DNA from 4 places in the Rhizobium sp. 862_C5_N1_2 genome. Region 1 is predicted to be linked to each of the others. Evidence: predicted binding sites of a transcription regulator. Region 1 holds the regulator's gene; each other region holds the start of a gene.
What was found. The regulator LexA, encoded in region 1, represses DNA repair genes until DNA is damaged. The targets are predictions, from matches to a motif close to TGTTCNNNNTGTGTTCNG.
Positions count from the first base shown of each region.

Region 2: ACD590_RS00285 (DNA recombination protein RmuC) is a predicted target of LexA. The motif match lies at 2,607-2,624, and genes of this name have one in related genera.
Region 3: ACD590_RS15420 (putative DNA modification/repair radical SAM protein) is a predicted target of LexA. The motif match lies at 2,556-2,573, and genes of this name have one in related genera.
Region 4: ACD590_RS16365 (dehydrogenase) is a predicted target of LexA. The motif match lies at 2,832-2,849, and genes of this name have one in related genera.

Region 1 covers NZ_JBPWPT010000001.1:1,768,203-1,774,058, reverse strand. Annotated here, with positions in the region: gene eno (phosphopyruvate hydratase) at 1-260, opposite strand, end outside; gene kdsA (3-deoxy-8-phosphooctulonate synthase) at 509-1,354, opposite strand; gene ACD590_RS08990 (VOC family protein) at 1,351-2,247, opposite strand; gene lexA (transcriptional repressor LexA) at 2,446-3,165, shown strand; gene ACD590_RS08980 (ComEC/Rec2 family competence protein) at 3,146-5,578, opposite strand.
Region 2 covers NZ_JBPWPT010000001.1:54,786-60,641, reverse strand. Annotated here, with positions in the region: gene ACD590_RS00300 (FitA-like ribbon-helix-helix domain-containing protein) at 1-5, opposite strand, end outside; gene def (peptide deformylase) at 71-586, opposite strand; gene ACD590_RS00290 (methyl-accepting chemotaxis protein) at 955-2,451, opposite strand; gene ACD590_RS00285 (DNA recombination protein RmuC) at 2,657-3,883, shown strand; gene ACD590_RS00280 (ribokinase) at 3,964-4,863, shown strand; gene ACD590_RS00275 (methyl-accepting chemotaxis protein) at 5,210-5,856, shown strand, end outside.
Region 3 covers NZ_JBPWPT010000001.1:3,053,029-3,058,884, forward strand. Annotated here, with positions in the region: gene ACD590_RS15415 (UdgX family uracil-DNA binding protein) at 1-1,318, opposite strand, end outside; gene ACD590_RS15420 (putative DNA modification/repair radical SAM protein) at 1,318-2,550, opposite strand; gene greA (transcription elongation factor GreA) at 2,804-3,280, shown strand; gene ACD590_RS15430 (glycosyltransferase family 4 protein) at 3,308-4,366, shown strand; gene ACD590_RS15435 (dicarboxylate/amino acid:cation symporter) at 4,440-5,774, opposite strand.
Region 4 covers NZ_JBPWPT010000001.1:3,249,733-3,255,588, forward strand. Annotated here, with positions in the region: gene ACD590_RS16350 (adenylate/guanylate cyclase domain-containing protein) at 1-295, shown strand, start outside; gene ACD590_RS16355 (DUF3307 domain-containing protein) at 309-683, shown strand; gene ACD590_RS16360 (trypsin-like peptidase domain-containing protein) at 873-2,156, opposite strand; gene ACD590_RS16365 (dehydrogenase) at 2,627-2,830, opposite strand; gene ACD590_RS16370 (hypothetical protein) at 3,180-3,803, shown strand; gene ACD590_RS16375 (hypothetical protein) at 4,214-5,212, shown strand; gene ACD590_RS16380 (phosphatase PAP2 family protein) at 5,339-5,856, opposite strand, start outside.

The DNA of each region.
Region 1 (5,856 bases):
ATCTGGTTTTCGGCGTCGATGCCGCCGATCGCGTCGAAGATCTCGGTGTTGGCGGCTTCCACCGCCTTTTCGACACCCTTGCCCAGGTAGCGCTTGCCGCCGTCGCGCAGTTCGACCGCCTCATGCGCGCCCGTCGAGGCGCCCGAGGGAACGGCCGCGCGGCCCATGCTGCCATCTTCGAGATAGACATCGACTTCGACGGTGGGGTTGCCACGGCTATCGAGAATCTCGCGGGCGATGATATCGGTGATTGCAGTCATGGGTTCTTCCTGCTCGGTGGGTGGTGATAAGTCGGTTCGAAACCTGTCTTAGTCGAAGGCGTGCAAATTACAATGCTGCAATTTCCAGCCTTCGAACCAGCGTTTGGATCTCGCCTAAAGCGCGTCGCGATCTTTCAGATTCGCTTGCCACGCTTTAGGTCTTTGGCTTTCCGCATGTCGTTGTCGCAAAACCGCTGCACACTTTTTCGCGACATGCCTATAGCACGATCATGTCAGGCTGTTGAACGTCAAGCCTTGGCGACCGCATCGAAGGCAAGCAGCTTTTCAAGCAGCCGCGGCATGTCCTCGAGATAGACCATGTTGGGGCCGTCGGAAGGTGCATTGTCGGGGTCCTGGTGGGTTTCGACGAAGACGCCGGCAATACCGGCAGCCACTGCTGCGCGCGCCAGTGTTTCCACGAATTCCCGCTGACCGCCGGAGGAATCGCCCTGCCCGCCCGGCTGCGCAACGGAATGGGTGGCATCGAAGATAACGGGCGCGCCCATCGCCGCCATGATCGGCAGCGAGCGCATGTCGGAAACCAGCGTGTTATAGCCGAATGAGGCGCCACGCTCGCACAGCAGCACGTTCGGATTGCCGCTGGCGTTGAGCTTCTTCAGGACGTTCTTCATATCCCAGGGAGCGAGGAACTGGCCCTTCTTGACATTGACGACGCGGCCGGTCTTGGCGGCGGCGATGAGAAGGTCGGTCTGGCGGCAAAGGAAGGCCGGGATCTGCAGGACGTCGACGACCTTTGCCACCTCCGCGCATTGCTCGGCGGTATGAACGTCGGTCAGGACAGGAAAGCCGAATTCCTTCTTGAGGGCGGCAAAAACCTCCATGCCCTTTTCGATCCCGATGCCGCGTTCAGCCGAGAGCGAGGTGCGGTTCGCCTTGTCGAAGGAGCTCTTGTAAACGAGGCCGATGCCGAGCTTTGCGCAAAGCTCTTTCAGCGTGCCGGCAACCATGAAGGCGTGGTCGCGGCTCTCCATCTGGCAGGGACCGGCAATCAGCGACAGCCGGCCGGTATTGGAAAAGGTCACCTGGCCTTGGCCTTCGCCGATCTTGACTTCGGAATTCGTCTCAGTGCTCATCGTGTCTCCTCGAAGGCGAAGAGCGTGCCCTGCCCGGGCGCGGGCTTCACCAGAATGCGATTGTTCTTGCGCGTGTATGTCACCCCGTTAGCAGCCAAATGCGCTTCTGTCACGGCAAGATCGGCGACAATGAAGAGGATTGCCCGGCCACGCAGGCCGCGATCGGCGGATGAGCCGGCGATCTCGAAATAGGCTTCTAGCCCTTCCGGCGTCATCAGACTGATTTTCGCGTTCGAAGCAGCAACATTGACGCCAAAACCGGTTTTCTCGACTGCCGCCTGCGCCACGGCAAGGCCGACGAAGGCTCCGAAAGCGGCAGCATCAGGCGCGCAGAGCGCGATCTCGGCAATGCCGGTGACGCCATTGGCATGCGTCTCCAGCGCGCCGCGGTCGGCCGGCAGCGGATTGACGCGTTCGACGCTGAAAAGGAAGAGATCGGGCGCTCGCAGGTCGCCGGCAAAAGCCAGCTTGAAGCCGGCGATGCTCTCAGAACCGTCCGGCATCGTCATCGGCCGGGTGAACTGCAGCATCTCGCCGGCGCTCGATCCGTTGCCGACGAAGTTCTGATGATCGACGCCGGCATCCTTACTGCCGAAAGCAAGCCCCGAAAGCCCCTCCTCGCCGCAGCGGAAGCGGAAGGCCCGGTTGCGGGCCGTGAAAACATTGCCTTGCCGCGCTGAGGCCTCGCTCTCCTCGACACTCGCAATCCCGAGCGGCTCCAGATAGGTCTTGTCGGCAAAAAAGACGCAGGCGTTTTCCGTTCCGAAGGGATGGCGTGCATCGGCGGCAACGGTGAAGCCGAGCTTGCCAAGCCTCTCGCGCGCCAGATCGATATTGACGACGGGCAGCACCACATGATCCAGCGGGTGCGGCTTGGCGGAACGCTCGTTCATGATATCCCTCCTGGAAACGGCAAGAGATGTGCGATGGCGCGCCCCTCAATGCAAGAGATGTGTCCCAATCCGGCGAATGAAAATAAAAATCTCAACGAGTTGGCGCCAAGTTTTACGGAAATTTAGCTACTTGCGGAACACATATGGAACATATAGTGTCTGTTCTGGATTTGTTTCAATCACGAGGTCACAACGTCGATGCTCACGCGCAAACAACAGGAGCTTCTCCTTTTCATTCATGAGCGCATGAAGGAATCCGGCGTTCCGCCATCTTTCGACGAAATGAAGGATGCCCTGGACCTCGCTTCCAAGTCCGGGATTCACCGGCTGATTACGGCGCTCGAGGAACGTGGCTTCATTCGCCGCCTACCGAACCGCGCCCGTGCGCTCGAGGTTATCAAGCTTCCGGAGGCCTACAGCCCCAGCATTCAGCCCCGGCGGGGCTTTTCGCCCAGCGTCATCGAGGGCAGCCTTGGCAAGCCGCAGCCGGTCGCCACTCCTGCTCCCGCAAAACCCGTCGCCGACAACGGCAACTCGGTCTCCGTGCCGGTCATGGGCCGTATCGCCGCCGGTGTTCCGATCTCGGCGATCCAGAACAACACCCACGACATCGTCGTTCCGGCCGACATGCTCGGTTCCGGTGAACATTATGCGCTCGAGGTCAAGGGCGATTCGATGATCGACGCCGGCATCTTCGACGGCGACACCGTGATTATTCGCAACGGCAGCACCGCAAGTCCTGGCGACATCGTCGTTGCTCTCGTCGACGACGAAGAAGCGACACTCAAACGCTTCCGCCGCAAAGGCGCCTCGATCGCGCTGGAGGCGGCCAACCCGGCTTACGAGACCCGGATTTTCGGGCCGGACCGCGTCAAGGTTCAGGGCAAGCTCGTCGGCCTCATTCGCCGCTATCACTGACATCAGGCAGTCCGGATTCGGCAAAACTGTTGCTGCGCCAGTCATAGGCGCGATGCCGCATCCATGGCCGCGACAATGCATCGAATGCGGTTGCGACCTCCAGGCCGGCGTCGGCGAAGCGCAACTCGACGGAGCCGGTCCTGCGCAGCGTTTCGCCGGTGAAGAGCGTCGCCCCTGAGCGGCAGCTGTTGAAGCGCAGGCGGACCGACGTCACGACGATATCGGCCGCGTCGCATGCCGGACCGAGATAGGCGGCATTGTCGATGACAGCAACGACATGACCATTGCCAAGCCTTGATGTGCACCAGGCCTTCTTGACGCAGGAAAAGCGGTTGGCTTCACCGGCCGCTGCAGCCGCCCGCATCGCCGACCTTGCTTCGTTCTGCTGATCGCGGGAAAGCCTGACGCGGCGGTCTTCTCCCTCCGGCGGAATAACAGGACCATCCAGCATCTTCGGCGGGTGATGCGTCGGCAGGACCAGCGCTCTCTGCCACTGGTCGAAGATGAAATCCGGCGGTCTTTCACGGTTGGAAGCCATGGCCCCCGCCTCGACGATTGCGACGAGACCACCATCCTCCGAAATCGCCAGATCCGGCGGCCGGGGAACCGGCTGAAGCAAGAGGACGAGCGTCGACACCGCGATGATCGATGTGCCGATATGGCGCAGCCGGGTGCGGAGCAGCGTCAGCAGCAGAAAGCCTGCGACGGCGATCGCGAAATACCAAGCGGGCAAGCGGCCGATGCCGATGTCGCCACCCCAGCCGGACACCGTCTTTGCGATCGCGATCACCAGATCGAGGCCGAATCCGACGACCTTCCAAGGCAAAACGTCCAGACCGAAAGGCATGAGCAGCATCGCCAGCAACCCGGCCGGCATGATGATGAAGGAGATGATCGGCATCGTCGCGAGGTTTGCCGGCAGGCCATAGGCAGTCAGGCGATGAAAATGCTCGATCGAAAACAGCGCGGTGGAAAAGCCGCCGATCAGCGAGGTCAGGAAGACGCCGCCGAAGAAACCCGCAACCGTAACGACGGGCCGAAAAATCGGCAGCTTCAGGAAAGCGTTTTCGCGGACGCGCCGGTCCTTCCACAGCTGGTAGCCAGATACCAACGCCAATGTCGCGGCAAAGGACATCTGGAAGCTCGGACCCAAGACCTCGGACGGTGAAATGGCGAGAATGACGAGCGCCGAGAGAGCGACATTGCGCAGGCTGATCGACGGCCGGTCGAAGAAGACGGCAATCAACATGATCGCCATCATGATGAAGGCGCGTTCGGCCGAGACGGCAAAGCCGGAGATCAGGAAATAAGCCGTGACGGCGATGAGCGCGCCGGCAGCGGCGATCTTCTTGGTCGGATAGGCTTGGGCGACACCGGGAAAGAGGCTGAGCAGCATGCGGAAACCGACGAAGAAGATGCCGGCTGACAGCGCCATATTGAGGCCGGAGATAGCGATGATATGAGCCAGACCGGACTGGCGCAGCGCCTCCGTCGTCTCATTCGAGATGGCGCGCCGCTCGTCCGTCACCAGAGCAGCGGCAAAAGCGCCGGTGTCGCCGGGCAGGATCGACCTTATGCGGTCTCCGATACCGCTGCGCAGCCGGTAGAGACCTTCGAGCAGCGCTTCCGTCGTCGATCTGGCCGCTTGCGGACCTGCCTGCAAATCGACCTTTGTCGGCGCACCGTAGAAGAAGCCGTTGGCGCCGATGCCATCGAAATAGGCACCGAAGGAGAAGTCGTTGAGCTCAGGAAGCGCTGGACCTGCTGGCGGCGTCAGCCGTGCCCTGCCGGTTATGATATCACCGATCTCGAAAGGCGCGTCCGCGCCGCGGGCGATCGCGGTTATGCGCCCCGGCGGCCGCTTCACCTCCGGCGCCTCAGTGCCGGTGACGGCAAGAATATAGCGCCACCGCCCGCGACCATCGCCTTCGCGCCGCTCGACACGGCCGGTCACCGTCGTCGTCACTGATGAATCGAGGATCACGGTCGAAGCCCGCCGGCTCTCGAGCTGCGCCGAGACCACGCCGCAGGCGACAAGTGCAAGCGCCAGCAGCGTTGCCCGCAATGCCGCCCGGTTGCGGCTGGCGATGAGAACCGCGACGGTCAGCACCAACAGGCAGAGCAGCGATGCAACGAGCGGGAAGTCCGATGCCGCTAGAAACCAGAAGGCTGAGCCGGCCCCGAGGAAGACCGGTGAGAACAGCAGCAGGCGGCCATGGTCCGCCTCTTCGCCCAGCATGCGCATGCCACCACGCAGCGATTGCAAGGCTACTGCCGGCAGCCGGTGGCGCCACGGTGTCGCCGACTGCGTCGTTGGCGGCCGCGTCACCACGACAGCCGGAGAAAAACCGGCGGAGTCGGCAAGGCCGGCGCCTGCTTCCGGCCGCAATTCGACTGTCGTCAACTCCTGCATGTGCTGCCCAAAGTCACTCGCCCCGACAGGCAGAATGCAACCGCCAATCAAATCCGGCAAGAATAATCGATTGAAAAGTGAGGGAAAATTGAAAGAGCCAAAAGAGCAGTCGAATCATCGGCTTCCGATATGCATGCGGCTCATCGCTGCAGTGCCTAAAAGGTGATACTGCAATGCACAAAATGCCATCACGGTAACTTGGCATTAGCCTCGCGATCATATAGCTATCGGTGAGGACGCTTAACCCCTATGGCGCTTTTATGGCGCCACCGCCATTT
Region 2 (5,856 bases), 1.7 Mb from region 1:
CCCATTCGGCACCTCCATCATGATATCGGTGATATCATAGTGCCTCGCCTGTGAATTTTCAACGCAGCGCTCAGAGCGCCTTGGACTTTGCCGCCTTGGTGAATTTCTTGATGACCATCTCCCGCTTCAGCCGCGAGATATAATCGATGAAGAGCACGCCGTTCAGGTGGTCGATCTCGTGCTGCAGGCAGGTGGCGAGCAGTCCGTCGGCTTCCACGGTCTGTTCCTTGCCGTTCAGGTCGAGATATTTGACCGAGACGACAGCCGGGCGCTCGACCTCGGCATAATAATCCGGAATCGAAAGACAGCCTTCCTCATAGACGGAGCGCTCGTCGGAGGATTTGACGATCTCTGGATTGATGAACACCTGCGGCTGCTTTTCCTCGCCTTCGCGCGAGATGTCGATGACGAGCATGCGGCGCGGCACGCCGATCTGGATGGCGGCAAGGCCGATGCCCGGCGCGTCGTACATGGTTTCGAGCATATCGTCGGCAAGACGCTGCAGGTCGGAGTCCACCCGCTCGATCGGCTTGGACAGCTGGCGGAGAACGGGATCAGGAAGAATGATGAGTGGCTTGATGGTCATGGCGTTCCCATAACCCATCTTTTCCGACTATGGAATTATCCGGCAGGCGGGGAATACGCTTTTTTGCATCCCCGCCTGGAATTTCGCCATAGAGCCTTTCCTGGTCAGATTGAATCATTCTGTTGGCTCAAACGGAGTCGGATGGTCGACCGGCCGGCGCGCGTCGTAGCCAAGCTCTACGGCCAAGCCGGCCGGTCGATCAGCCGGCCCGTTTCAGCCAACCCGAAGGGCCGGGCATCTTTCCGCCAGGATCAAAGGCGATCGGCTCGGACGTACCAAGAGGTATGCCCGTCGCCAATCGCCTCTGCCCTGACGAAAACCTGCTCCGGCAGAATGCTGCAATCTGACCAGGAAAGGCTCTATTCGCCTCAGGCCGCCCGGCGGGCAGCACCGGTGGAACGGCCTTCCGGCCGGGCGCGGAAGCGCCGCAGCAGCTCGATCAGGGTTTCCACCTCGTCCTTGAGGCGGCGCGTTTCCGCCGAAGACTGTTCGACCATGTCCGAATTCTGCTGGGTGATCGCACCCATGTTGCGGACGGCGACGCTGACCTCGTTGACGCCGGTCGCCTGATCGCGGGCGGCGGCGGCGATATCGGCGACGAAACGGTTGATGATGTCGATGCGGCTGATCATGTCGTTCAGCGCTTCGCCGGTGCTGGAGACGATGCCGACGCCCTGATTGACCTGGGTCGAGCTCTGGGAGATCAGGTTCTTGATCTCCTTGGCCGCTTCCGCGGTGCGCTGGGCGAGCTGGCGGACTTCCTGGGCGACGACGGCAAAACCCTTGCCGGCATCGCCGGCGCGCGCCGCCTCAACGCCAGCGTTCAGCGCCAGCAGATTGGTCTGGAAGGCGATCTCATCGATAACGCCGATGATCTTGGATATCCCGGTCGAGGATTTCTCGATGCCGGCCATCGCCGAGACGGCGCTGGTGACGAGTTCGCCGGAGTTCTTCGCCTTCTCCTGCGTCTCGCGCACGGCGGCCGAAGCCTTCTCGGCATTGGCCGCCGTCTGGCCGACGCTGACGGACAGCTGCTGCAGGGCAGCCGAACTCTCCTCGACTCCTGCCGCTTGCTGGGCAGTGCGCAGCGCCAGATCGTTGGTTGCATTGGAAATGACGTCGGCGCCGCTCATGATATGGCCAGAAGTCTCGCGCACGGAGGCGAAGGACTGGCGAAGGGCGCTGACGGCGCGGTTGTAGTCCTCCGCCATCTGCCGGAAATTGCCCGGCAGGTCGGACGGCAGGGTGGCTTCGAGATCGCCGTTCGACAGCGCTTCCAGACCGCGGCGCAGCTGCTCCAGCGCGATCGCCTGATCGGATTCGGCCTGGGCACGCTCCTCTTCCAAGGCGCGGCGCTTGGCTTCGAGCGTCTCGAGATAGACCGAGATGGAATAATCCATGTCGAGCATGCCGGCCTTGATGACGGCCGACAGCTTCTCGGCCAATGCCTTGGCCTCTCGGCGCGCAAAGATCGACGGCCACTGCTTCTCCATGATGCCTTTGACGAGCTCGGACATGACGATGGCGTAACCGCCAATATACCAGCGCGGCTCCAGTCCGATGCGGGCGTGCGTCCGGCCGACCGCGGTCACGCCGTTGACATAGCTCTCGTCGAACGCGCCGCCGGCCAGATTGGCCCAATGATCCTGCTGGCGCTTCTTGGCATGGCCGACATGGTTCTTATCGGCGAAGAAGCCTGCGACAGCCGGGGTCTTGGCGATCTTGGCGTAGAATTTATCGAGGGCACCGCCGATCAGCTCCGATATGACCGGGCGCAGATCCCGCATCGACTTGCGCGCTGCCTCATCCAGTTCGATGAAATCGAGGCGCTGCCTGAGGGCGTTGTCGGTCTGCTGGGCGGTCATGGGGATCTCTGTACTTGGCGCGACGCGCGCGGGAAGGAATTTCTGCGCGCAGGTTTTGGCCAATATGGTTGAGCAATCGTTAAATCGGACGGCGATTTCTTCTCGCCGAGCGAGGAAGAGCGATGGCTTGCGAGGATATTGGGGGCCGCCCATTCCGTTCACGTTTTGATCTATATATTGCCGTTTCTTCTGTTATGCTCGCGGCATGACCATCCATTCCGAATCGCTCGCCCTTTCCCTTGCCTCGATCAGCCCGGCCATGCTGGCGCTCATCGGCGGAGTTCTCGCCGCCCTCGCCCTGCTGGTGGTCGTGCTTCTCCTGCGCAGTGCCAGCCTTCGCCGCGAGCAGGCGGAGGAAGCGAGCGTTCGGGCTGAGGAAAACGAAGCGCGGATGGCAGAGCTTTTGAAGATCCAGGCGGAGATGCAGGGTCGCATCGCTGTCATGACCGAGGTCTTCGGCGCGCGGCAGAGCGAACTCAACCAGACGATCAGCCAACGCCTCGACGGCATGTCGCAGCGGGTCAGCTCGACAATCACCGAGCAGACGAAATCGACGCATGAGAACCTGCAGCGGCTGCAGGAGCGGCTGGCGGTCATCGATGCCGCACAGAACAATATCCAGACGCTCGCCAAAGATGTCGTCGGGCTGCAGGCCATTCTGTCCAACAAGCAGACGCGCGGCGCCTTCGGCCAGTCCAGGATGGAAACGATCGTCGCCGACGGCCTGCCGATGGGCGCCTACGCCTTCCAGCAGACGCTGTCCAACGGTTCGCGGCCGGACTGCACGATCCGCATGCCGAACGGCGCGCCGCCGCTGGTGATCGACGCAAAATTTCCGCTGGAAGCCTGGAACGCGATCCGCGACGCCGGCAGCCCCGAGGCCGGCAAGATCGCCGGCCAGCAATTTCGCCGCGACATGGAGGTCCATATAAGGGACATTTCCGAGAAATATCTGATCCAGGGCGAAACCCAGGATACGGCCTTTCTCTTCGTGCCGTCCGAATCGATCTTCGCCGAGATCCACGAGCACTTCGAACCGGTGGTGCAGAAGGCGCACCGCGCGCGTATCGTCATCGTCTCGCCATCGCTGCTGATGCTGTCGATCCAGGTCATCCAGGCCGTGCTCAAGGATCAGCGCATGCGGGCGCAGGCGCATCTGATCCAGGGCGAGGTGGCGATCCTGATGGACGATCTCAGCCGCCTCGACGAGCGGGTGCGAAAGCTGCAGGGCCATTTCGCCATGGCGCAGAAGGATATCGACATGGTGGTCACGTCAGCCGACAAGCTCACCAGGCGCGGCGCCAAGATCGAAGCGCTGGAATTCGAGGCGGGTGGCGGCGATGCAAAACCCGCCCGCGACAGCGAAGCCGCGGCCAAATCAGTGGAAAGCCGCACTGGTCTTCTGAAGCTCCGGGTGGTTGACGAGGAGTGACCGCTTCGGGCAGTGTCTCGCCCGCATGAAACAGTTGGAGCATGATTTCATTTGCAGGCTCCAGAAGACGGGACACATTCATGATCACAGTTTTCGGGTCCATCAACATGGATCTCATCGCCACGACCGAGCGCCTGCCGAAGCCCGGCGAGACGGTGGCGGGCAACGGCTTTGCCACGGCCGCCGGCGGCAAGGGCGCCAACCAGGCGCTGGCGGCCCGGCGGGCCGGCCGCTACGTGCATATGGCCGGCGCCGTCGGCAAGGATGCTTTCGCCGCGGAGGCGCTGGCCCTGCTCGATGATGCAGGCACCGACCTTTCTCTGATCAAACATGTCGACGGTCCCACAGGCACGGCGCTGATCCTTGTCGGCGGCGACGGCGAAAACATGATTGCCGTCGTTCCCGGCGCCAATGGCCAGGTCACGCCCACCGATGCCGAGACGGCGATCGGCCGCATGAACGAAGGCGATATCCTGATGCTGCAGCTCGAAGTGCCGGCTGCTGCCGTCGAGCGCGCGCTGTCGGCCGCCCGCGCCAAGGGCGTCACCAGCATCCTCAACCTCGCGCCGCTGATCCCCGATGCCCCGCGTCTCGGCCGGCTCGCCGATATCGTCATTGCCAACGAGACCGAATTCGAGCGGCTTGCCGGACAGGAAGGCATGGACGCCGCAGCGCGTGAGGCAGCCCTTGTGCGCCTACACGCGGAGACGGGCCAGACGCTGATCGTAACGCTCGGCGGCGATGGGGTCATCGCCATTCGCGACGGGGCGATTTCAAGGGCGCAAGGTCTCAAGATCGAACCTGTCGATACGGTCGGCGCCGGAGACACTTTCTGCGGTTATTTCGCCGCGAGCCTCGACGACGGCCTCGATTTTGTCTCGGCGCTGCGCCGCGCGGCGGTTGCCGGTTCGCTCGCCTGCCTCAAGGCCGGGGCGCAACCGTCGATCCCTTTGAGCGAGGAAGTCGCAGACAGGATATAGCCGCGTCTCTTTGCGAAGCCGCCGGCAAAACTCCCTGTAATTCAGGGCGTTTCGGCGATTTTCATGGCCCCGATCGATAGAGTTTCATTTAAATTTAAGAGATTTCCGGCGATGTTCCTCGTGGTCGCCGGCGCCTCCCGCCTTTCGGATTCCGGACGTCCACCGCATAATTCCTTAAATCGGAGTCGATTTAAGGACAAAATTATGCAGCGATTCAAAGTGCTACAGCGTCCTTTGCGGCTCTCGAAAAGATGCGCGGCGCTGTAGCCGGCTGCCCCATGATGGGGCGAGCCTTTGCTCCTGTGCCGGAGAATGCCCGTTCGGCGCATCCTTGCCCGAGGACCCCATGTTCATTTTTCGCATGAAATCGCTTGCCGCGAAACTCATCGTCATCACCGGCATCGCCATCGCGCTTGTTCTCATCGTTTCGAACTTTTTCCTCATCGGCCAGACCCGGGATCGCGTCCAGACGCTGACGATGGATCAGGCCAACCTCGAGGCAAAGTCGATCGCCAATGAAATCGCCGCCAATGTCGGCGAACTCGCCAGCGCCGCACGCACCATGTCGGGCGTCATCGGCCGCGGCCATGAAGGCAAATCGCTCGATCGCAAGGGCATGATCAATGTGTTGAAGGCCAATCTCGAGCAGAACGCCTTCGCCTTCGGCAGCTGGTTCTGCGAGCAGCTCGGCGCGCTTGACGGCAAAACCACCGAGATCGCCAACAATAATGACGAAGGCACCAACAAGAACGGCGCCTTCACGCCCTACTGGTCGAAGACCAAGGACGGTGGCATTCAATATTCGACCTTCGATAATGATTATACCGCCGCATGGTGGAAGCTTGCCGCCGACAGCGGCAAGGGCGCGATCACCACGCCCTATATGGCCGAGGGAACAGATGTGCCGACGCTGCTGACCTCGATTGCCTATCCGGTCATGTCTGATGGTAAGATGATCGGCGTCGGCGGCGTCGACATTTCGCTGAAGTCGCT
Region 3 (5,856 bases), 1.3 Mb from region 1:
CGTCGATCGCGATCGCTTTCCCCCTGACATCCTGCAGCCGCTGTTTCGTATCGGTCAGCGCCGCAAGCGCCGTCGCGCCCATGGCAACGACCAGCTTCGGCTTGATCAGCGCCATCTCCAGATCGAGCCACCAGCGGCAATGCTTCACCTCGCCCATATTGGGCTTCTGATGGATGCGACGCTTGCCACGCGGCTCATATTTGAAATGCTTGACGGCATTGGTGACGTAAAGCGATGAGCGGTCGATGCCCGCTTCAGTGATCACTTGATCGAGGAGCCTGCCGGCGGGACCGACGAAGGGGCGCCCTGATATATCCTCCTGGTCGCCCGGCTGCTCGCCGACGAACATCACCTCGGCATCGCGCGGCCCCTCCCCGAACACGGTTTGCGTCGCCTTCGCATGAAGCGGACAACGGGTGCAGGCGGCAGCTTCCGCGCGCAGCGCTTCCAGCGTGCCCGCCGGTGCTTCAGGTTCGGCGGGAAGGCTGCGTGCCGCCTGCTGAAGCCGGTCATGAAAAGGCAACGACTGGGTCGCCTCTCGTGCGGCCATGGCCCGCACCTTGCTCTCCGCCGATGCGATCAGCCCGGGGATGAGATCGGCTTCCGGCAGGTTCTTCCAGTATTTTTTCGGCATCTCCGCCTGCATCGCCTTCAGCTTCAACCGCGCCGGATTGAAAATGCTGGCGTAGTAGGTGCGCCAAAGTTCATCGGCAGCATCGGTGAGATTGGGTTTTTCGCACGGCTCGTCGCTCATCGTCAGCCGCTCGCCGTCCCAGGCGGCCGATCCCTTGGGCGTGACGATCAGCCAGTCCATGTCGGTGAAGCGCCGTTGGAAGAAGGGCGCTGTGCGCCTGACGATATGGTGATCCGGCTCGAACCAGGCGAGGAATTTTCGACGGTCAGCCGATACCGCACCAACCTCCTTGAAGCGGACGAAGGCCGTCATCTTGTGCGCGTCGCGTCGAACGTTTTTCGCCATCAGCCTGGCACGGGCGACGTCCTCGTCGGAAGCCACTTCAAGCAGTTGCCGGTCCAGTTGCAGCCGCCAGAGCAGACGGTAAAGCAGGAAAAAGCGCGCCGGGTCGGAATGGCAGAGAACTGTCTGCGCGAGCTCAATGAAGGCGGGCGGCACCGTCATCGGCTTGCGTGCCATGAAAGGCGCCGGCGGCATGGCGTCGCGTTGAAACGCAAGGTCCGCCTCCGCGCCTTTTTCGCGCCAATCGATCTCTTCCGGCAGGATGCCCGCAGCCGCAAAAGCGCGCGCGGCGTCACGCCATTCGGCAAGCTCCCCGCGTCCTGCAAGCACGACCCGGCGCATCACAGCAACGACAATTGTTCAGGTTGCGGTTCGAACATGGCGCGAAGGTCGGGGCGCTCGATCAATCGGCGCGGCGACCAGCCTTCCGCCGAGATGAAGGATTGGACCTTCTTGATCGAAATGCCGAGCCGCGAAAGATCGTCCAACCGCAACCGGCGAAAACGTCGGGCCGAAACGATCGCTTTGACCGTCTTGGTGCCGAGACCGGGCACGCGCAGCAACCGTTCACGCTCGGCTTTGTTGATATCGACGGGAAACTCGGCCCGGTTGGCGAGCGCCCAAGCAAGTTTGGGGTCGAGCGTGAGATCGAGCATGCCACCCGCCTGGTTCGCGGTGATCTCGTCGATGCCAAAACCGTAGAATCGGTAGAGCCAATCGGCCTGATAGAGCCGGTGCTCGCGCATCAGCGGCGGCTTGATCAGCGGCAGATTTTTCGACGAGTCCGGGATGGGGCTGAAGGCGGAATAATACACGCGCTTCAGGCCGTAGCTGCTGTAAAGCCGGCCGCTGGTCGCAAGGATCGTCGCATCGTTCGCCCCGTCAGCGCCGACGATCATCTGCGTACTCTGGCCGGCCGGCACGAAACGTTGACGCTTCTTGGTCCGCAGCGTCGGTTCGCTGGCGGCCTCGATCTTCAGCCTCAGATCTCCCATCGATCGCCGAATATTGGCAGGCTTCTTTTCCGGCGCGTAGCGGGTGATGCCGTTATCCGTCGGCAACTCGATGTTGAGCGACAGCCTGTCGGCATGAAGCCCCGCCTCCTCGATCAGACGCGGTGACGCCTCGGGGATCGATTTCAGATGGATATAGCCGCGGAAATTATGGGTCACACGCAGTTCGCGGACGATGCGGACCATCTCTTCCATCGTGTAATCGGACGAACGAATGATGCCGGAAGAAAGGAACAGGCCTTCGATATAGTTGCGGCGGTAGAATTCCAGCGTCAGCCAGATGACCTCTTCGGGCGTAAAGCGCGCCCGTTCGACATTGCTCGACGAGCGATTGACGCAATAGGCGCAGTCGTAGATGCAGAAATTGGTCAGCAGTATTTTCAGAAGCGAAATGCACCGCCCGTCCGGGGCATAGGCATGACAGATGCCGGATCCCTCGGTCGAACCGAGCCCGCCACTTGCCCGGGAATCACGTTTCACCGTGCCGCTGGAAGCGCAGGAAGCGTCATATTTCGCGGCATCGGATAGGATGGCCAAGCGTTCTGTGAGCGACTTCTTCATTAGTATGTTCACTATATGTTCTCTTATGCGAAGTCAATCGGGACGATCGGATTTCTGCCCATTCTCAAGGCGCACCACCTGATATCGGGGCGGGCGGCGTTTCTCTTATGCGAATTTTCTGGAAATCGGCCTTGGCGATCTGCTATAAGCGTCCGACTAAGATTGTGGCACGGTTCCGAAGCTCCCCTTCGGGACCTGTTTTCTTTTGTGTTCGCCGCTGATTGTGCGGATACGAGGATTGAAGGACAGAAAAATGGTTGAAAAGGTACCGATGACACCGGGCGGTTTCGTCAAGCTGCAGGAAGAGCTGCGCTGGCGCCAGCAGGAGGAGCGCCCCCGAATCATCGAGGCGATCGCCGAAGCCCGTGCTCATGGCGACCTTTCCGAAAACGCCGAATACCACGCCGCCAAGGAAGCCCAGAGCCACAATGAAGGCCGCATCAGCGAGCTGGAAGACCTGACGGCGCGCGCCGAGGTCATCGACCTCACCAAGATGTCGGGCGACAAGATCAAGTTCGGCGCCAAGGTGAAACTCATCGACGAGGACACCGAGGAAGAAAAGACCTACCAGATCGTCGGCGACCAGGAAGCCGACGTCAAGGCTGGCCGCATCTCCATCTCCTCGCCAATCGCCCGTGCGCTGATCGGCAAGGAAGTCGGCGATTCCATCGAGGTCAACGCGCCGGGCGGCTCCAAGGCCTACGAAATCCTCCAGGTTTCCTGGGGCTGATCGCCCGCGAGCCGCGAGACCCCTCCCTTGCCTGATATCCGTGACGTCGAGATCATTGCGCCCAATTTCAAGCGCCGGCTCTCCGGCGTCACGTCGACGATCGTCCAGCTCATCCCGTGCCAGATCCGGGTCGGCATCAAGATCGCGACACTCGGCCCCGGCCTGCCGGAGGATCTGCCGAAACTGAAGTGGCGGCAGCTCCTCGGCCTCTGGCGCCCGCCGGCGCGCCGGCGCCGGCGTGTCTGGCACGCTCGCCGCAACAATGAGATGGCCGTCGGCATCCTGCTTCGCCATCTCGCGCGCATGCCGCTGAAGCTTCTCTTCACCTCGGCCGCGCAACGCCGCCACACCGCCTATACGAAATGGCTGATCCGTCGCATGGACGCCGTCATCGCGACCAGCGACCGTTCCGGCTCGTTCCTCGAGGTGCCGCACACGGTCATCCAGCACGGCGTCGACCTTGCTCTGTTCCATCCGCCGGAAGCCGCAGAGGACGGCATCGCCGCCACCGGCCTGCCCGGCCGCCATCTGGTCGGCTGCTTCGGCCGTGTGCGCCATCAGAAAGGCACTGATCTTTTCGTCAGGGCTATGATCGAACTCCTGCCGCAGCATACTGAGTGGACGGCAGTCGTCTCCGGCCGCGTGACGGCGGAGCACGTGGCATTCGCAGACAAACTCAAGGCGGATGTCGCCGCCGCCGGACTGAGCGACCGCATCCTCTTTCTCGGCGAAGTGCCTGACATCAAGATCTGGTATCGCCGCCTGACGCTTTATGTCGCCCCCTCCCGCAACGAGGGCTTCGGCCTGACGCCGCTCGAAGCCATGGCCTCGCGAACCGCGGTGGTGGCATCGGATGCGGGCGCCTATGCCGAGCTCATCGTCACGGGCGAGACGGGTTCGGTCGTCGCCGCCGGCGATGGCGAGGCGCTGACGCGGGCAATCGCGCCCTATATCGCAGATCCCGCTCTGGCGATCGCGCATGGCGAGAATGCGCTGCGGCATGTCAGGGCGAATTTCGCGCTGGAGAAGGAAGCAAGTGCGATCGGCGCCGTTTATAACAGTCTTCTCGGCGACAATCGCAGCTGAAGCAGAAAAGAGAAACGGCCCGTTGGATGACGGGCCGCTACAGGACTTTTAAGGATAAGGGGATAGCGGCTGACTATTCGGCCGGCTGCAGCCCGGCAGCCGAAGTATCCTCTCCGGTCTGGCCGCCCAGTGCTGCGGCAAGCTGCGCCGTATCCAGCTCGTTTTCCCAACGTGCCACGACGATCGTCGCCACCGCATTGCCGACGAGGTTGGTCAGCGCCCGGCATTCCGACATGAAGCGGTCGATGCCGAGGATGAGCGCCATGCCAGCGACCGGCACGGATGGGACGACGGAGAGCGTTGCGGCAAGCGTGATGAAGCCGGCGCCGGTGATGCCTGCGGCACCCTTCGAGCTCAGCATCGCCACCAGCAGCAGCAGGATCTGGTCACCCCAGGAGAGATGGATGCCGGTTGCCTGAGCAATGAACAGCGCTGCCAGCGTCATGTAGATGTTGGTGCCGTCAAGATTGAAGGAATAGCCGGTCGGGATGACGAGGCCGACGACCGAGCGCTTGCAACCGGCCTTTTCCATCTTGTTCATCAGCCCCGGAAGTGCGGCTTCCGAAGACGAGGTGCCGAGGACCAGCAGCAGTTCTTCCTTGATGTAGCGCAGCAGCGCCACGATCGAGAATCCGTTGTAGCGGGCAACAGCACCGAGAACGATGAAGACGAAGAGCAGAGACGTGATGTAGAAAGTGCCGATTAGCATGGCAAGGTTGGCGATCGATCCGACGCCGTACTTGCCGATGGTGAATGCCATGGCGCCGAAGGCGCCGATCGGGGCAGCCTTCATGAGGATGGCGACGAGCTTGAACACGGGAGCCGTCAGGGAATTGAGGAAGTTGACGACCTGCTCGCCCTTTTCGCCGACCATGGCGAGCGCGATGCCGAAGAGCACCGAGAAGAACAGAACCTGCAGAATATCGCCATCGGCAAAGGCGCCGACAATCGTCGTCGGGATGATGTTGGTGAGGAAGCCGACGATGCTCTGCTCATGCGCCTTGGCGGCAAAGGTGGCGACGGCGGCCGGATCCAGCGAGGCCGGATCGATGTTCATGCCGGCGCCTGGCTGGACGACATTGGCGACGATCAGGCCGATGATGAGCGCCAATGTCGAGAAGGTCAGGAAGTACAGCATCGCCTTGCCGGCGACGCGGCCGACCTTCTGCAGGTCGCTCATGCCGGCAATGCCGGTCGCAACCGTCAGAAAGATCACCGGCGCAATGATCATCTTGACGAGCTTGATGAAGGCATCGCCGAGCGGCTTCAGCTGGGTGCCGAGTTCGGGATAGAAATGACCGAGAAGGATACCCGCAGCGATGGCCACGAGAACCTGAACGTAAAGATGGCTATAAAAGGGCTTCTTGCCCTTGCTGCCTGCGACTGCATCGAGTGGTGCTGCGATCATGATGTCCTCCTAGTGGCTCGTCCGGAACGAACTCCGGCCTCCCGAGCCGTTCGCTTCAAGTCCAACAGCTCAGCCGTTGTTG
Region 4 (5,856 bases), 1.5 Mb from region 1:
ACCCCACCACGACACGGTGAGGGTCAGGATCGGCATTAACAGCGGCACGGCGCTCGTCGGCAATATCGGCTCGGCCGAACGCTTGAGCTATACCGCGATCGGCGATGCCGTGAATCTCGCGAGCCGTCTCGTCGGCGTCGCGAAAGACAATGGCGTAGAAATCGTGCTGAGTGGCGAGACGTTGGAGCGAACCTGCAATCAGGTCGATGCGCGCTCGCTGGGCGAAGCGATGGTGCGCGGCAAGTCGCAACCGGTGCCAATTTTCACCTTGGAGAGGAAATCGGCCCCGACTTGAGGGAGGAGGCAGCATGGAGAGTGCATTTTCCCTTATTGGCCTACTCGCCTGGCTGCAGGTCAAGCATTTCGCCGCCGACTATCTCTTGCAGCCGGCCTGGATTCTGCAGGGCAAGGGCGACATCCGCCATCCGGGCGGCTATGCCCATGCAGCGATCCACGCGGCCGGCACCATTCCGGGGCTCTTGCTATTCGGATTGGATGCCAAGACGGTCACGCTCCTGGCGGTGGCAGAATTTCTGATCCACTACCTGATTGACCACGTGAAGGCGGTACATTCGCACCTCTACCCGGTTGCCATGACGACCCGAGCCTACTGGGCCTCACACGGAGCGGATCAACTGCTGCATCACCTTACCTACACTGGAATTCTGGTTATGGCGACCTGAGAGGTCATCCGGTGACGCAACCGCCTGTCCGCGCTTCGTCCGAAGTGGACGCAGGCTTGGCTCCGCCGGGAGAAATGAGCCATTCGACTGACCAAAGGCGATGAGGCAGCCCGATCTTGAGCGCCAACGACGACTGCACAAGCAACGCCGAGATGTCGAAACGAAGAATTCATGGCAGTCCTCTCGATTTCAGTCGCAGCAGACCTTGCGGACGTAGGTATTTCCGTAGGTCACCATGGCATCCTTCGCGATGAGACCGTGCGTCTTGAGCGCGTGTGACAGGTCCTTCGCTTCCTGCTCGCCATAGACGTCATGCAGTGTCACGGCGATCCAGCCGTTCGCAGCCAGATGTGCCGCGAGCGGAACCGACGAGGCTTTGATGAACGAGCGGGCCTCTTCGAGTGTCCGGAAGGATTTGACCTGCACGAAACGTCCGTCGCCAGCAGGTTCCTCGAATTCGTTCACCCGCACCCAGGAATAGTGCATGTAGCCGCTGGATGCGCCGACGGCGACGCGATACCAGTCGCCTAGTAGTTCAGTGACCTCCACTGGACTTCCGTTTGGCGCCTGTCCGATCGTCTTCGCATCGCCGTTGGCGTCAGATTTGATCGGGGCTATTCCCTTGGGATGAAGCACGAAGCCGCTCCGGGCTCGGGGAACTTCGAGCGACGCTTCATTGGTGGCCCCGTTGTCCGCCGGAACGTTGACGGAGTTTGCGGGAGGTTGGGTTTGGCTAGAACGCGGTGCCTCACCGATGGCGGCGCGCGCGTCTGCCTTGGGATAGCATAGGATCTGGAAGACGGATGGTGTGACGCGATCTGCAAGATCGGCCGTCGACAAGGCTGTCGGATTTTCAGTTGCGTCAGCGGCTTGAGCAACGAGGCTCTGAGACTGCAGGAATAGCTCGGCCACCGACGCGCGGATAGCGAAGTTCACGTTCTGAGCAGTGATACCGATCTCGTCTGCAGTCCTCTTAGATAGAGTGGCGCTCGTGATGCCGAGAAGGAGTCCATTCCGGTCAACGACGGGACCTCCCGAGTTCCCGGGCTGGATTGGTGTCGAGATCTGTATATATCTCGTGTCGTTGCGGATCCCCGCGAGAGCGTTCACGTTGCCCGTGGTGATCTTGACGGAATCTGCGAGTAGCGTGGCCAGAGGATATCCCACCGCAACAATATCCTCGCCGAGCCTTGTTGCAGACTTTCTGAATACCAGCGGCTTTAGTGGCTCGCCGGCCGTGATCTTCACGACTGCCAGATCATTGATCTCATCGATGCGGGGATCTGCGGCATCGCCCCTCCCCTTCACCTCGATGCGTCCGCATTCCTGCACCACATGGGCGTTGGTCACGATCCATCCGTCCGCTGTGACCGCAAACCCCGTTCCCGAGGACGTGGGTTCGTCGGCAAATGACTTTGAAGCGATGGCCATCGATAGGCCAGCGACGATGATTACGCGGCAGGTGACAGACATGCGAGCTCCCCAGATGTCGAAAAGTAGAGCATCTGAGGTGTCGATTTCAACCTAATCTTGCAACTTTGCATAATGATCGGCGGCTCTCTTGTGGACTGTCTCCGAATTGTGCGCCTTGCCCGACCATCGCGACGTATCCGCCTAGTCCCTAAAGATCGTGGTGATCTCGACGCCGCTGTCGAGGACAACCCACAGGGCCCGGACAAGATCGGCAGCCTCGAGGAGCGCTACCGACATCCACTCGCTCGATTGTCGCTATATGTCGTTTGCAACGGCATTGAGGCTGACTGTCGCGTCGTGGCCGGTTTCGCTCCCAGGGATTCCGACCTGCTCCCGGAGATCGCTCATGGTCGTTATCGCAGGGAACAGCAGTTTCCGAACCTCCGAAGGCGTCACCCGTTCGATTTCGTTCGCGGCTTTTGCAAGTTCGGCGACGAATGATGGGATACTGCTGTCTTGCGTTTGAACCATCACTGCTCGAATTCGGCGCCGGGCATCCATCCTCGGGTATAGCCTTTTCCCATGCAGGCCTTCGCGATGGCGAGTTGCTCCTGAAGCCAGATGCGATCCTGAAGAAGGGCTTCGATGGTGGCTCGTGGGTCACCGCCGTGCCATGCCATCGCTGCATCCACGGGATTCTGATCGGCCTTGTTATTTTGTTCAGTGAGCATCATCAGTTCCTCGTACATTCCGGAGAAACATGCTCCATGGAAGGTCGCTGAGCGCGAGGGCAGCTCATTGCAACGACGCACGATGGCGGGAGCGTCTCCACGGTAGCGACCTGACCGAGTCGCAGCAAGCACCGGTGCCCCGGGATTCCGCCGGCCTCATTCCTCACGAAGGATTTTCGATCCTTCAGGTCTCGCCTTGTAGCCGAGCTACCCAAGCTATCGCCAAGTCAGAGACCTGGACAAGTCTGGCGACCGGACCATCCCTCGAACCACGATAGTGGGCGTTAGTGGAACACGTGCTTAATCAACAGCGTGTATGCCAATGCTTTGGCAGTTCCCCAAGGGGTTAGTAGTGCGGACAGTTACGTCGAAATTCGCTCATCAGGTGTGCAAATCCTTCCCCGAGCTGACGTTCGATTTCATCGACAAAAGCCCGACCAGCAAGGATCGGATAGATTTTCATGGACCCGCGAACGCCAAAGTTAAACTTAATTTTTCAAGCAATGCTGTGGAGATCGATGACGTCTTCGTATTGGGATCGCTGAGAGGACGCGGCAATACCAGACGCCTGACGCAAGCTCTCTACATGGCTGCTGAGAACCTACAATTCGACAAACTGAAATTGGTTGCTGCGCAAGAAGGCCGGTTCGCCTGGTTGGTGCTAGGCTTCACACCTACGCAGGATTGGTGGTATCAGAACCTGTCCGGCATTAAGTCGCGGCTAGCTGACATTGAAGGACAATACCCCTCAGATTTAATACGCTTATTCGAGCCGTTTTTGACCAGCGGTAGCCCACAACTATTGCCCGCGTTGGCGAACATTCCAGGTGGTCGCCCTAGCGCCTTGCGGCCGAGAGATCTCGCATTCAAACTTCTTGAAGCTTTCAGCACATGGAGCGGTGAATTGGAGATTAATGATGAACTCAATCGAAGATATTTGTTCAACGAACGAATTCCATCTGGTTCCGGCTCATGAGGACATTCTGTGCGAAATTGAAACCGGATTGATACGCATTGATACGGTAGGCGTTCGGGAAATCTTACACTCGCGCGGGTACTCTCCCGATTTAGTTGAACTTTATCTAGCTGTTGTCACCGGCGAAATTCACTTCAACGCGGCTTCTGTTCGGAGTACGGGGGCCTAGTCGATGAATTCTTCGAACCCCACCTTCGACCTAGTCGGGCGAAGCAGAATATTTTCAGCCAGGAGGGTGCCGGCATACTTCCCCCAAGCGTTGCACTTCTCTGGCGACTATCCGGGATGGACGTTGAACCCACGGGCGATATCGCGGACGGTCGTTCCGGCGCTGCCGCCCATCTCGATCCTTCTTGTTGATGCCTGTCCAATTGGCTACACAATCTCAGGGTTTAATGGCGGGGACGGGTATGCGGTCTGCAACCGCAGCAGTAGCCCTGTTGGCATTCATGCCGACAGTAGTGGTAGCTCAAGCATTCGATTGGTCAGCTCAACTTGGTAAATCGACATCTGCCCTGCAGGCCGCACTGGGACAGGCCAGCCGCTGCGCTTCAGGGGGTTTTACTGTTCCTGTAAGGTGGATCAACAAGGACACCACCCTATCCGACAACCTCTTCGATCCTGTCGATACGCCGGGTCCCGGCTTCATTTCCATCGGCGGGAAACCAGACCCGGCGAGGGACTACGATGAAGAGCGGGCATTACACTCGCGCAAGCTGACTTCGATCCGGTGCACGATCGGCCGAGAGGCGACCGTCGAGGCGTATGCCTACGAGGATCGCCTCGTAAGGATCAAGCTCAGATTCGACCGATGCGACAGCCGCGAACTGCGCGAGGACAAGCTCTTTGGCAACATCATGGGGAGCGATAAGCCATTAATGGTCGAGAGATGCGATGGCGTCGATCTGAAGGAGAATGATTTCGATACGGCTCTGTATCAGTCCATCAAAGCTCGCAACAAATACGGCTACGACAGGGAAGGATCCCCCGGCATGCTCGACTTCCAATGGTCGGGAGATATGTACGGTGAGTACGGCCAGGCCGAGCGCAGAGTCCTGTGGGATGTCCTGTGCTACCGCCACTCACGGGACGAGCTCAGCAGGATGGTCCCGCCGGACGGCATGACGTACCGATGCCTCATCGACGTCGAAAACGCAGATCCGTCACGATGGTCGGCGACCGCAATGTACGAGATCCTTCGCCCAGGAACGATTTTCGACAGTGTAGCTATACGACTGACCTCAATGCGTCTGTTTGTCGACATGCCTGCCGAGCACGCCGCGGCCCTCGCCATCAGGCCGGAACTTCAAACAATGGTCGACGGGATCAAGTCAAACATCGCAGCGCGGGTGAAAGACGGCGACGAAAAGGAGGGTGCTGTTTCCAATATTCTTGGCGCTGGGAACTGAATCATGAGCGTTCAGGAGACACTTAGAACCAGGGGAAGCAACTTCATGAGATCACTGCTTGCCTGTTTGTTTGGCCTCTTCGCTTACAGCGCTCTGGCCGCAGACCATCCCACCACTGGCATGAGATCACCGGATGTTTGTATTTGTTGACTTCAACTGCTCGACGCGGCGCGAAATCGCGGCGGGGTCATTGAACGTCAAAGCTGATGTCGCACTACCCGCACGCCGCATGTTGTTCCCCCAGATGTCGTTTGCGATGCCGAGTCCAAGCGGAACGCCGCCGATCGGCAACGGGTCACCCGATCCGCGGGCCGCGACCCAGACATTGCTGTAGGTTATCTGATCCGGAGTGTCATACTTTCCGTTCACGTCCTGGAAGTCGAATGCATCGAAACGCCAGTGAACGCCCAGGTAGATGCGGCTGATTGCATTCTCGAAAATTGCGCTCCAGAGCGACGGGAAGGAACGTACGATCCGCGTCCGGATAACGCCGGGCTGATCGCCGAGTGGTTGATCGGGCACGAAGGGTTGGTGAAGGTCACGGCTCACCCCGTTCAATTCTTCCGACACAAAGCTGAACCCGATGTTGTCGGGCGCAGCCGGATTCTGGTTCTGGCCCTTGGTATGCGCGAGATAAAGACGGG